DNA from 2 places in the Niabella ginsenosidivorans genome. Region 2 is predicted to be linked to the other one. Evidence: riboswitches for the same ligand, from Rfam matches in the RefSeq annotation. Region 2 holds a riboswitch; the other holds the start of a gene.

Region 1 (5,855 bases), 180 kb from region 2:
GGAAAATTCTGCGGCTCAGTTGAAGAAGGCTATTTTATAGACATCGGCATTCCCGCAGATTACACCAAGGCCGGGAAAGACTTTCAACCGAAACCCTTTGAGCTGTCCGGGATCACAAAAGACTGGACCCTGTTCCTGGACCGGGACGGGGTGATCAATGAAGAACGCCCGGGCAACTATGTATTGCATAAAGGAGAATTTGAATTCTACAAAGGCGTGCCCGAAGCCATTGGAAAATTCACCCATTATTTCAAGCACGTCATTATTATTACCAATCAGCGGGGAATCGGCCGCGGGCTGATGGATGAACAGGCATTGTATGGCATTCATGAGCTGCTGAGCGGAGCTATAAAAGATTCCGGCGGGCATATTCCTGCCATCTATTATGCCACTGCAGTTGATCCAAAGGATTTTTTCCGCAAACCCAATCCCGGCATGGCCTTACAGGCAACTGAAGACTTCAGCGATATTGATCTTTCAAAATCGATAATGGTAGGTAATAACCTGTCTGATATGAAACTTGGGAAGAACGCGGGGATGCGCACCATCTACCTTACCACCACCAATGAACCGGAAACATTACCGCATGCCTTTATTGACCTGCAGCTTCCGGATCTTAAATCCCTGGCAGACCGCCTGCCCTGATCACATATGCAGATAATAAGGTTTTAAAAGCGCTGTAAATTCCGGTGAATATTCCTTCCCGCTGCGTATGAGTATCCTTTGTTTTACTGCCGGTACCTTCGTGAAAGAACCTTTTACCATGATCCTGAAAGGAGAATGAGCGGCCGTTTGCTGTACAAAGCAGATCCTGTTTATAAAAAGACCGCATTGGCCCAGTTCGTCTGCCAGCTCCGCTTCTCTTTTTGCAGGGAACAATAAGAAAAACAAGCCACCGAATTGTAACTGTTTTTTCAGTGCCCCTGCCAGATCATGCAGGGATAGCCCTTCATCATGATGCGCAATATTCCTGCCGGCACTTGTTCCCTTCAGGTCAGCCTCATAAAATGGCGGATTGCTGACAATAACATCATAGCGCGTATCAAAACCGTACTCCAGCACATCGCCGTAAAGCACTTTTATCTGCTGGCTCCACGGGCTTGCTTTTACATTGGCAAGTGCCCGGGTAAAATCGGTTTTCTGTATCTCAATAGCGTCTATAGGTGCGGTATTGCTTTGGGCCATCATCAGGCTCAACAGGCCTGTGCCCGTGCCAATATCAAGGATCCGCTCATACTTGCCGGTCAGCTGACGGGCAGTCCAGGCTCCGAACAGGCAGGCATCTGTTGTTACCTTCATGGAGCAGCCTTCCTGGTGCACAACAAATTGCTTAAACTGAAAATAAGAATTTGGCATAAGCAAAGATGCAGAAAAGTTCATTTCCTGCATAAGAAGAAAAGCCGGTCAGCAGGGTGAGCAAAATATTTTTTTTTGTAACCATGCTGACAGGGAACACAAAAAAGTAAACAGCCCCTGTTTTACCACTCCTTCTTCAAAAACAAACTGCTTTTCGGGAGGCTGAAATAAGGATATCCGGCCCCACCAGGGCACAATACCAGTAGCAGCATGTTATAAAATTTATGTTAAGCCCCTTTAGGGGCGATCTTTTAATGGTTAATAAATGCCCCCCGGGGATTCCGGCCTGTGCATCCTGAAAACCAGTACGGTACTGAGCTTCAGCCGGAATTTTTATGATGATGCCAGGGGAATACATTTGTTTTGCAATAAACGGGAACCCAATCATTAACAGCAAAAGCATTCACAATGACTTACTGACCCTTTAAATTTTCATATAAAAAATTTGGCGCTTTCAGACAATAGTCTATAAATTTGCAAGAGTTCTTGAAAAGATTCTTATCCAGAAAGACCGAGGGACTTGACCCGATGACGTCTTGGCAACCTCCGCTTAGCGGGAAGGTGCCACCTTCAACCATTCACCTGTGGCGAATGGAAAGATAAGTTAGTAGTACAGCATCCATTTATGATAAAATAATTTGAATGCGCTTCTGGCTTGTCAGGAGCGCATTTTTTTGGCTCCCGGCTGGTCACCATCGTTTGCTCTGGACGAATCTTCAGGAAAATTATTCATCGTTAAAAAGTAAAAAATGAAAGAGCAAACAAAGATCCTGCACAGTATTCCCGCAGACGCATTAACCGGGGCCATCTCTACCCCTATTTACCAGACATCCACTTATGTTCAGGAAGCACCGGGCATTAACAAAGGTTATGACTATTCCCGCACCAACAATCCTACAAGGGCTGCCCTGGAGCAGCTTATTGCGGAACTGGAAGGCGGCAGCAACGGTTTTGCCTTTGCCAGCGGGCTGGCTGCAATAGACGCGGTAATAAAACTGCTGAGCGCCGGCGATGAGATCGTAGCTGTTAACGATATTTATGGCGGCGCGTTCCGGCTGTTCACACATATTTACCGGAAGCTGGGCATTACTGTACATTATGCAGACACAACAGATGCAACGAATGTAGCAGCAGCGATTACTCCGAAAACAAAGCTCATCTGGATTGAAACGCCCACCAATCCTACTTTAAAGATATCAGACATCCGGGCCATTGCAAAAACGGCAAAAGCTGCCAGCTGCCTGGTTTGCGTAGACAATACCTTTGCTTCCCCTGCTGCGCAGAAACCCATAGAACTGGGAGCAGACCTTGTAGTGCACAGCGCTACCAAATACCTGGCAGGGCACAGCGATGTGATTGCAGGGCTGGTAGTAACCCGTACAAAAGAGCTTGGAGAAAAAATAAAATTTATCCAGAATGCAAGCGGTGCCATATTAGGGCCCTTTGACAGCTGGCTCACCATCCGGGGCATTGAAACACTCCCGCTGCGGGTGGCGCAGCATTCCCGCAACTCGCAGGCAATTGCCGACTTTCTGACCACGCAGGGCTTTGTCAATAATGTGTACTACCCGGGACTGGCCACACATCCCAACCATGCAATAGCCCGGCAGCAACAAAAATATTTTGGAGGCGTTGTCAGCTTTGATCTCCGGATTGATGAAACAGCAGTTGCCACGCAACTGGTGCAATCAACCCGGTATTTTAAACTCGCAGAAAGCCTGGGAGGTGTAAAGAGCCTGCTTTGCCTGCCCTGTGAAATGACGCATAAATCCATTCCTGCTGCTATCCGCCGCCAATCGGGCGTTTCAGACAGTCTCATCCGGTTATCTGTTGGGCTGGAAGATGCAGACGATCTCATCGAAGACCTGAGCACCGCCATCAAAAAAACGGCCAGGAATTTTGCCATACTGGTATAGTGAACAATAAGAGAACCGTTCCCCGTAGCTCACAGGTTTGTTCATCAGGAGGAACGGTTCTTTTTGCCTTAATAAGCGCTTGCTTCATCTAATTCCCGGCTGGAAGATTCCGGCAATTGCAGCTGCACCGCATCTGTAAAGCTTTTCATTTGTTCCAGGCTGGTAGCGCTCACTATAGGCGCCGTAACAGATGGCCGGCTCAGCAGCCATGCCAGGGCTACAGCCGCAGGTGTTGAGCGGAGCTCTCCGGACACATGATCCAAAGCCGCCAGGATCTTTTTCCCCCTTTCATCAAACATTTTCTGAACACCCCCTCCTCTTACACTTTTTCCCATATCTGCTTCCGTACGGTATTTCCCGGTCAGGAATCCGCTGGCCAGCGAATAATAAGTAATCACACCCAGCTGATGCTTTACAGCAACAGGCTCGTAGGCTGTTTCGTACTGCTCCCGTGCATACAGATTATATTCCGGCTGCAGGGTCTGGTAAGCCGGCAATCCTTTTTCAGCACTTAGGTTCAACGAATCCTCCAAACGCCGGGGCGACAAATTGGAAGCGCCGATCCAGCGCACCTTACCCTGTTTGATCAGCTGGTCATAGGCTTCCAGTGTTTCTTCAACCGGTACTGATTCGTCATCAAAATGGGTCTGGTACAGGTCGATCACGTCTACCTGCAAACGTTGCAGTGACAGTTCCACCTGCTCCAGGATATACGCTTTTGCCGTATTAGGCTTGGGTTGCCCCGCCAGGGCGCCTCCTACCTTTGTGGCGATCAGCACTTCATCCCTTTTACCGGTTTTCTTCAGCCAGTTACCAATAACCGTTTCTGATTCTCCGCCTTTATTACCCGGTGCCCAGTAAGCATACTGGTTCGCAGTATCAATCATATTAAACCCCGCGCCTACAAAATGATCCAGGATCTCAAAAGATTGCTGTTCATCGATGGTCCATCCAAAAACATTTCCTCCAAAAACGATTGGTGCGATCTGTAAATCTGTTTTGCCTAATGTTCTTTGTTCCATGTTCAGTTTTTATAATTTTTTAATGGTTGGCATTTTTTAAAAATAGGCTTCGTTAAAAACAGTTCTTAACATTTGACAGTATACCATTAGTTTAAAAACAATGCAGCAGTATATTTGTTCGGCCATATGGTACCGGCTGCGGAATAATACCCGGCATCCCTGCCAGCCTGTCTGTCAGGCATGTCACTCACCCGGTAGCCACCAGGTGCATCGTCCCCGTCATTCACCGGCAATTTCATCGTACATTAGCAATTGTTTAAAAAATAAAACAGGAATCATCCCTATCACCAGCATAAAAAACAGGTAAATGGAACAGGTAGGTATTTTATTATTTAACGATTTTGAAACACTGGACGTCTACGGCCCTGTTGAGGTCTTTGGCCGGTTTCCGGAGCATTACTATCTGAGCTTTTACTCATTGGCAGGCGCCGTTATTTCCAACCGGCATAATGTTTCAGTGAACACATTGCCTGTAAATGAACGTACCCGTCCTATAGACATCCTGCTCATTCCGGGTGGTATAGGCACAAGAACAGCTATCAATGATGAAGCGCTGATCAATGCCATCAGAACAACAGGGACCAATGCCACGTTTATACTTACCGTTTGTACGGGTGCCGCGTTACTGGCTAAATCGGGTTTACTCGATAACCGGCGGGCAACCTCAAACAAACGCGCATTTGATTGGGCAAGGAGCAGCAGCTACAAAGTAAACTGGATCAGCAAAGCAAGATGGATGCAGGATGGCAGGTTTTATACTTCCTCCGGGGTATCTGCCGGTATTGATATGACTCTGGGATTCATAGCAGATCGGCACGGAACAGCAGCCGCCGAAGCTGCAGCAGCACAGATCGAATACCTTTGGAACCCCGATAGGACAAACGATCCCTTTGCAGACTGAAACAAACGGTTGCAGCAGATCCGTACGCATCACGAGCCGTTTTAACGCGCATAGCAGCCAGCCGTATATTGATTCGTGAATTCAGGCCTGACGATTCGCAGATATCTCCGCAGTTTGCCGTTCAATCCATTTCATCAGTTATATTTGTATCAGTGTTTAATAAATCAAGCCAAATAAAATGAACAAATCAGCAATCGATCCAATGCCGGTATACTTTGACCGTTACATTAACCAGGTTCCTGATGATCTGGAAATTGTGCCTGCCATTCAAAAAAGTATCCTGGAAATTTACCAGTTGGATAAAGACAAAGTGGACGAACTGGGCAGCAGGGTTTACGAGCCCGGCAAATGGACGATCAAACAGATCTTACTGCATATTGCAGACACCGAACGCGTTTTTATTTACCGGGCAATGCGTTTTGCACGGAAAGACAGCACTGTGCTGCAACCCTTTGATGAAAACCTGTTTGCAGAAAATTCTGGCGCAGATGAGCGCACGCTGGAATCATTGCTGGAAGAGCTGGTTGCTGTAAGACAGGGAACACTGGCCTTTTATAAAAATCTCAATAATGAACAGTTATTGCAGGTGGGTAATACTTACAATACCCAAATATCTGTTCTGGGTGTTGGCTTTACCCTGGTAGGGCATCAGATCCATCA
Region 2 (5,855 bases):
CCATACTTTTACGCCATCCCGGCTGATCTTGTCTCCCAGCAGCGCAGCATATTTGCCGGGATGCAGAGGTATGAACGGGGCACCAAAACAGGCGCTGAATGTGGCTTTGGGCTCAGTAATGCCTGCCTCTGTTCCGGCAATTTTAGCCGTATAGCCGCTTATAAAATAATACAGCGCCTGCTCCTTTGTTAAACGGGCTATGGGCGGCAGCACCCCGTAAGCATCACAGGTTAAAAAGAAAATATTCCTGGGCGAATCGCCGCTTTCTCCGGGTACAGATTGCGCAACAAAATCAAGGGGATAAGCAACCCTTGTATTTTCTGTAATGGAGGCGTCGTCAAAATCAATAATATTGGTTCCGGGGTAGAAGGTCACATTTTCAACCAGGGCGCCTGGTTGAATGGCATTATAAATTTCCGGTTCCTTCTCTTTAGAAAGATGAATGCATTTTGCATAGCAGCCTCCTTCAAAATTAAATACCCTGGTGCTGTCCCAGCCATGTTCATCATCGCCGATCAGCCGGCGGCTGGGATCTGTGCTTAAAGTGGTTTTGCCGGTGCCGCTCAGGCCAAAGAACAGGGCTGTATCTCCTTTTTGCCCAACATTGGCGGAACAATGCATGCTTAGCACATTATGGGTTTCCGGCAGCAGGTAATTCAAAACAGAAAAGACCCCTTTCTTTATTTCACCGGTATAACTGCTGCCGGCAATAAGGATTAGTTTAAGCTTAAAACTTATAACGGTGGCGTTGGGCTGCCTTATACCACAACGCACAGGATCCAGCTCCAGCCCGGGAACAGAAAGAATATGCCATTCCGGTGCAAAATGCTCCAGTTCCCGGGCTGTGGGCCGGAGAAATAAATTATGGGCAAACAGGTTCATCCAGGGCAGCTCATTGACCACGCGGATGTTTAACCGGTATTCGGGCGCAGCGCAGGCGTAGCAATCGCGTATCCAAAGCTCGTGCTGCTGGTTTAAATAATGCTGCACATCTTCCAGTATCCGGTCAAAATACGGTTCATCAATAGGGTTATTGAAATTGCCCCAGTCAACAGTGGCAGCCGTTATCGTGTCCTTCACAATAAATTTATCCTTTGGAGACCTGCCCGTAAACCTGCCGGTACTGATCACCAACGCCCCGGTATGGCTCAACATGCCCTGTTTATTACTGAGGGTAGCTTCTACCAGTTCTTCCGGGTCAGACTGATAGTGTATGGTTTTGTTTGTGTTAAGGCCGATAGCAAGCAATTGTGCCGGCGGAATTTCAAATGGCTTTGTAAGCATGTTGGGTATTGTTTTTTTGTTTAGAGCGCAAAAATATAATTTGAAAAAATCTAAAAAAAATATATTTTAAACAAAAAAACAATTCTTTAAGAATCAATAAAACCATATATGTTAGATTTTATTCAAAAATTAAATAAAAAACTAACAATCGTTTATATACTTAATTCTCACACAGGCTTTTACGCATGACAGGCACAAGACATCATTTCAGCGAAAACCATGGATTATAAACCTGCTGTTTAAGCTGGTTGCCTGCTGTTTTTAATGGCCGGGGTTACCGAACGTTTATTGCAGCTAAAAAACGCACGCTCAGAAACAGGCCTTAACAGCAGGATGAATGACGGAGCCCGCAGTTTTAAACTGAAACCAAGAAGGAAAAGAAACAGGGCATTGAATATAAGGGGTTGTTTTTTTCTTTGCCTTCATTTTACTAACTTTGCGGCGGTCCGCCGGCCGGCGGTCAGGGTTCTTTAAAATTTTCCCGTTACTAACGGGATCTTATCAAGAAAGGCAGAGGGTTTGGCCCAATGAAGCCTTGGCAACCTGCAAAAGATCATTGAGCAAGGTGCCAATTCCAACCAGTCCGTCAGTTGGCGGATGGAGAGATAAGTCAGTCAGCTATTAAATAAGGTATTTACAATAAGAGCTCATCTGGTTTATCGGGTGGGCTTTTTTGCGGACAACACCGGCTTCCTGTTATAATTTTTTTTGAAATGAAACAAAACGCTACTAACTTCGTTGTCCTCATGAAACAAATGACAACAAGATCAATTACTGTTCATTGCATTACTTCTGTAATGTGTTGTTGCATTTGCTGTATGCCTTAGCAGGCATATACAATTATTTATCCCCGAAACGGGTTGCAGAACCCGGTATACTTTCCAGCTTAATTATCCACTTTATCTAAATTCATAAAACGATTATGAGCAACCAATTACATTTCGACACGCTACAGGTACACGCCGGTCAGCAGGCAGATCCCACTACCGGAAGCCGTGCAGTGCCTATTTACCAAACCACTTCTTATGTTTTTAAAAACGCAGAGCATGCCGCCAATCTTTTGGTCTGAGGGAATTTGGCAATATTTATACACGCATCATGAACCCCACTACGGATGTATTTGAGCAGCGTATTGCCGCGCTGGAAGGCGGAGTGGCAGCGCTGGCCACCGCATCCGGCCAGGCGGCTCAGTTCTTGGCGATCACAAACCTGTTACAGGCAGGAGAAAACTTTGTAACCTCTCCCTTTTTATACGGAGGTACGTTTAACCAGTTTAAAGTATCTTTTAAAAGGCTGGGCATTGACGTGCGTTTTGCAGCAGATGACCAGGTAGAAAGCTTCCGGCCTTTAATTGATGACAAAACGAAGGCTATTTATATTGAAACACTGGGTAATCCCAAGCTGAACGTTCCGGATTTTGAGCAGTTTGCTGCATTGGCCAAAGAATATGACCTTCCGCTGATCGTGGATAATACCTTTGGAGCGGGTGGCTATTTGTTTCAACCCATTAAATACGGCGCCAACATTGTGGTGGAAGCTGCCACCAAGTGGATCGGCGGGCACGGGACTTCTATTGGCGGTGTTATTGTGGACGGCGGTAATTACAATTGGGGCAATGGCAGGTTTCCCCAGTTTTCTGAACCATCCGAAGGTTATCACGGATTAAACTTCTGGCAGGTATTTGGAGAAGGCAACCCGCTGGGGCTGCCCAATATAGCTTTTGCCATACGCGCCCGGGTTGAGGGGCTGCGAGATTTCGGTCCGGCCCAGAGCCCGTTTAATTCCTTCTTGTTGCTGCAGGGGCTGGAAACGCTTTCACTGCGCGTACAACGTACCGTTGATAATGCGCTGGCCCTGGCAAAATGGCTGGAGCAGCATGACCAGGTCGATTTCGTCTGGTATCCGGGTCTGGAAAGCAGCCCCTACCATGAGCTGGCAAAAAAATATTTACCCAATGGTGCCGGCGGGGTATTGCAGTTTGGCATTAAAGGTGGCCTGGAAAACGGAAAAACATTTATCAACAGCTTAAAGCTGGTAAGTCACCTGGCCAATGTGGGAGATACCAAAACCCTGGCCATCCATCCCGCCTCCACTACCCACGAGCAATTGAGCGAGGAGGAAAGAAAGGCGGCCGGTGTTCTGGATAACCTTATCCGCATCAGCTCAGGCATTGAACATATTGATGATATCAAAGCAGATTTTGAACAGGCATTTGCCGCAGTATCCAAATAAACTTATCAGCGGCCTGTAAGGGTTTAAACTCCTGCAGGCCTTCTTAAGAAAGAATGCAACAAAGAACATTTACATATCCGGCTCCTTTCCAACTGGAAAGCGGGTATATTTTTCATAACCTGCGCCTGGCCTATACAACATATGGGACCATTAACGGGGATCAATCCAATATCATATGGATCTTTCATGCGCTTACCGCCAACAGCGTTCCGCATGAGTGGTGGCCGGAAATGATCGGGAAAGGAAAGATTTTTGATCCGGCAAAGGATTTTATTATCTGCGTAAATATGCCCGGCAGTTGTTATGGCAGCAGCAGCCCGCTGGATGTAGATCCTGCTACCGGCAGGCCCTACTATCATGATTTTCCCTTTTTCACGATCCGTGATATGGCAAGAGCCTACCAGCTTTTGCAAAAAGAACTTGGCATCACCCGGATAAAAATAGGCATTGGCGGCAGCACAGGCGGTCAGCAGTTACTGGAATGGGCAGTATTGGATCCGGAGTTATTTGAATACATTATTCCCTTAGCTACCAATGCAATGCATTCTCCGTGGGGCAGGGCGTTCAATGCGTCGCAGCGTTTTGCTATTGAGGCCGATCAGACCTGGCAGCGCCAATCGGACGATGCAGGATTAAAAGGTATGGAAGTGGCACGGGGCATTGCACTGCTCTCCTACCGGAATGCCACGGCTTACAATAAAACACAGTCGGAGCTTACGGATGACCTCCTGGAATCTTTCCGGAGCGAAAGCTATCAGCGCTACCAGGGAACAAAGCTGGCCGCACGTTTTAATGCATTCAGTTATTATATGCTCAGCAAAAGCATGGACAGCCATAACCTGGGCCGTGGGCGTGGCGGTGTTATAAAAGCGCTGGAATCAATAAAAGCAAAAACGCTGGTGCTGGCCCTTGAAGGCGACATCCTGTTTCCGCCGGAAGAGCAGGATTTTATAGCAGAGCACGTCCCTGATGCTATTGTGCGGCATATTCAATCCGATTACGGGCACGATGGTTTCCTGCTGGAATTTGAACAGATTACTGAAGCAATCAAAAAATTTATAACCCGTCACGCTGAAGGGGTGACAATAAAATAAAAATAATGAGCGAACATAAAGAGCTGGTGATCGGCTTATTCGGATTTGGTGTTGTAGGCGAAGGGCTTTATAAGGTATTGCAGCAAACACCGTCATTAAAGGCGGTGATCAAAAAAGTGTGTATCAAACACCCGGGCAAAAAACGGAACGCGCCTGAAGACCTTTTTACAACCGACCGCAATGCTTTATTAAATGACAGGGAGATCAACCTGATCGTAGAAGTAATTGATGATGCAAAAGCCGGTTTTGAGATTGTGAGCACGGCTTTAAAAAACGGGAAGGACGTGGTGAGCTCTTCCAAGAAGATGATCGCTGAAAACCTGAAAGAGCTGCTGAGGCTTCAGCAGGAAACAGGTGGCTCCCTGCTATATGAATCCTCGGCCTGCGCCTCCATACCGGTGATCCGTAACCTGGAGGAATATTATGATAATGACCTGCTGCACAGCATCCGCGGTATTATAAACGGCAGCACTAATTTCATCCTCACAAAAATCTTTGAAGAGCATCTTGCTTTTAAAGATGCGCTGCTGCTGGCCCAGCAGTTAGGATTCGCGGAAAGTGATCCTACGCTGGATGTTGAAGGGATAGACGCCTTGAACAAATTAACGATCCTGCTGCTGCATGCCTACGGGATCCTGGTACGCCCGGAACAGCTCCTGTTCAACGGCATCCAGAACATTGCCAAATCCGATGCACAGGTTGCCCGGTCGCGCGGCCAGCAGATCAAGCTGGTGGCACAGGCCCAGAAACTGATCAATGGCGGTGTGGGCGCTTATGTATTGCCCCAGTTTGTGGCCCCGGAAAGCCCGCTGGCTTTTGTAAAAAATGAATACAACGGCGTGGTCATTGAAAGCGGCTTTGCAGATCAGCAGTTCTTTTACGGTAAAGGCGCAGGCAGCTTTCCTACAGCTTCTGCGGTGTTAAGTGATATTTCGGCGCTGCGCTACTCCTACCGTTATGAATATAAGAAGCTGTACCATCACAAGCCGCACCAGCTCAATGACGACATTTACCTTAAGGTGTTTGTAAGCTTTACAGACCTGGCCTATATTCCCAAAGAGGCATTTGAATGGATTGAAGAATGGCACGCACAGGAAAGCCGCAAATATTTATCAGGTGTTATTGCACTGCAAAAACTAAAAGAGCAATCCTGGTGGAAAGAGAACGGCACTTCTTTAATTGTGGAAGCCGATGGCATTATTGAGGACATTGAAGAGCGCAAGCTGAAAAAGAAGAGTCTGGAAC

Evidence for each region. Region 2 has a riboswitch for S-adenosylmethionine ahead of A8C56_RS25295 (PLP-dependent transferase). Riboswitches for the same ligand answer to the same signal wherever they lie in the genome.
Region 1: linked by a shared signal. The riboswitch ahead of A8C56_RS12880 (trans-sulfuration enzyme family protein) and the one ahead of A8C56_RS25295 (PLP-dependent transferase) in region 2 are both predicted to bind S-adenosylmethionine.

The regions. Positions count from the first base shown of each region.
Region 1 covers NZ_CP015772.1:3,088,370-3,094,224, forward strand. The annotation lists gene A8C56_RS12865 (HAD-IIIA family hydrolase) at 1-645, shown strand, start outside; gene A8C56_RS12870 (tRNA1(Val) (adenine(37)-N6)-methyltransferase) at 646-1,356, opposite strand; SAM riboswitch class I at 1,852-1,962, shown strand; gene A8C56_RS12880 (trans-sulfuration enzyme family protein) at 2,106-3,272, shown strand; gene A8C56_RS12885 (aldo/keto reductase) at 3,341-4,294, opposite strand; gene A8C56_RS24490 (hypothetical protein) at 4,381-4,533, opposite strand; gene A8C56_RS12890 (DJ-1/PfpI family protein) at 4,602-5,195, shown strand; gene A8C56_RS12895 (DinB family protein) at 5,374-5,855, shown strand, end outside.
Region 2 covers NZ_CP015772.1:3,267,003-3,272,857, forward strand. The annotation lists gene pckA (phosphoenolpyruvate carboxykinase (ATP)) at 1-1,284, opposite strand, end outside; SAM riboswitch class I at 1,780-1,896, shown strand; gene A8C56_RS25295 (PLP-dependent transferase) at 2,207-2,353, shown strand; gene A8C56_RS13555 (O-acetylhomoserine aminocarboxypropyltransferase/cysteine synthase family protein) at 2,383-3,516, shown strand; gene A8C56_RS13560 (homoserine O-acetyltransferase family protein) at 3,570-4,610, shown strand; gene A8C56_RS13565 (homoserine dehydrogenase) at 4,616-5,855, shown strand, end outside.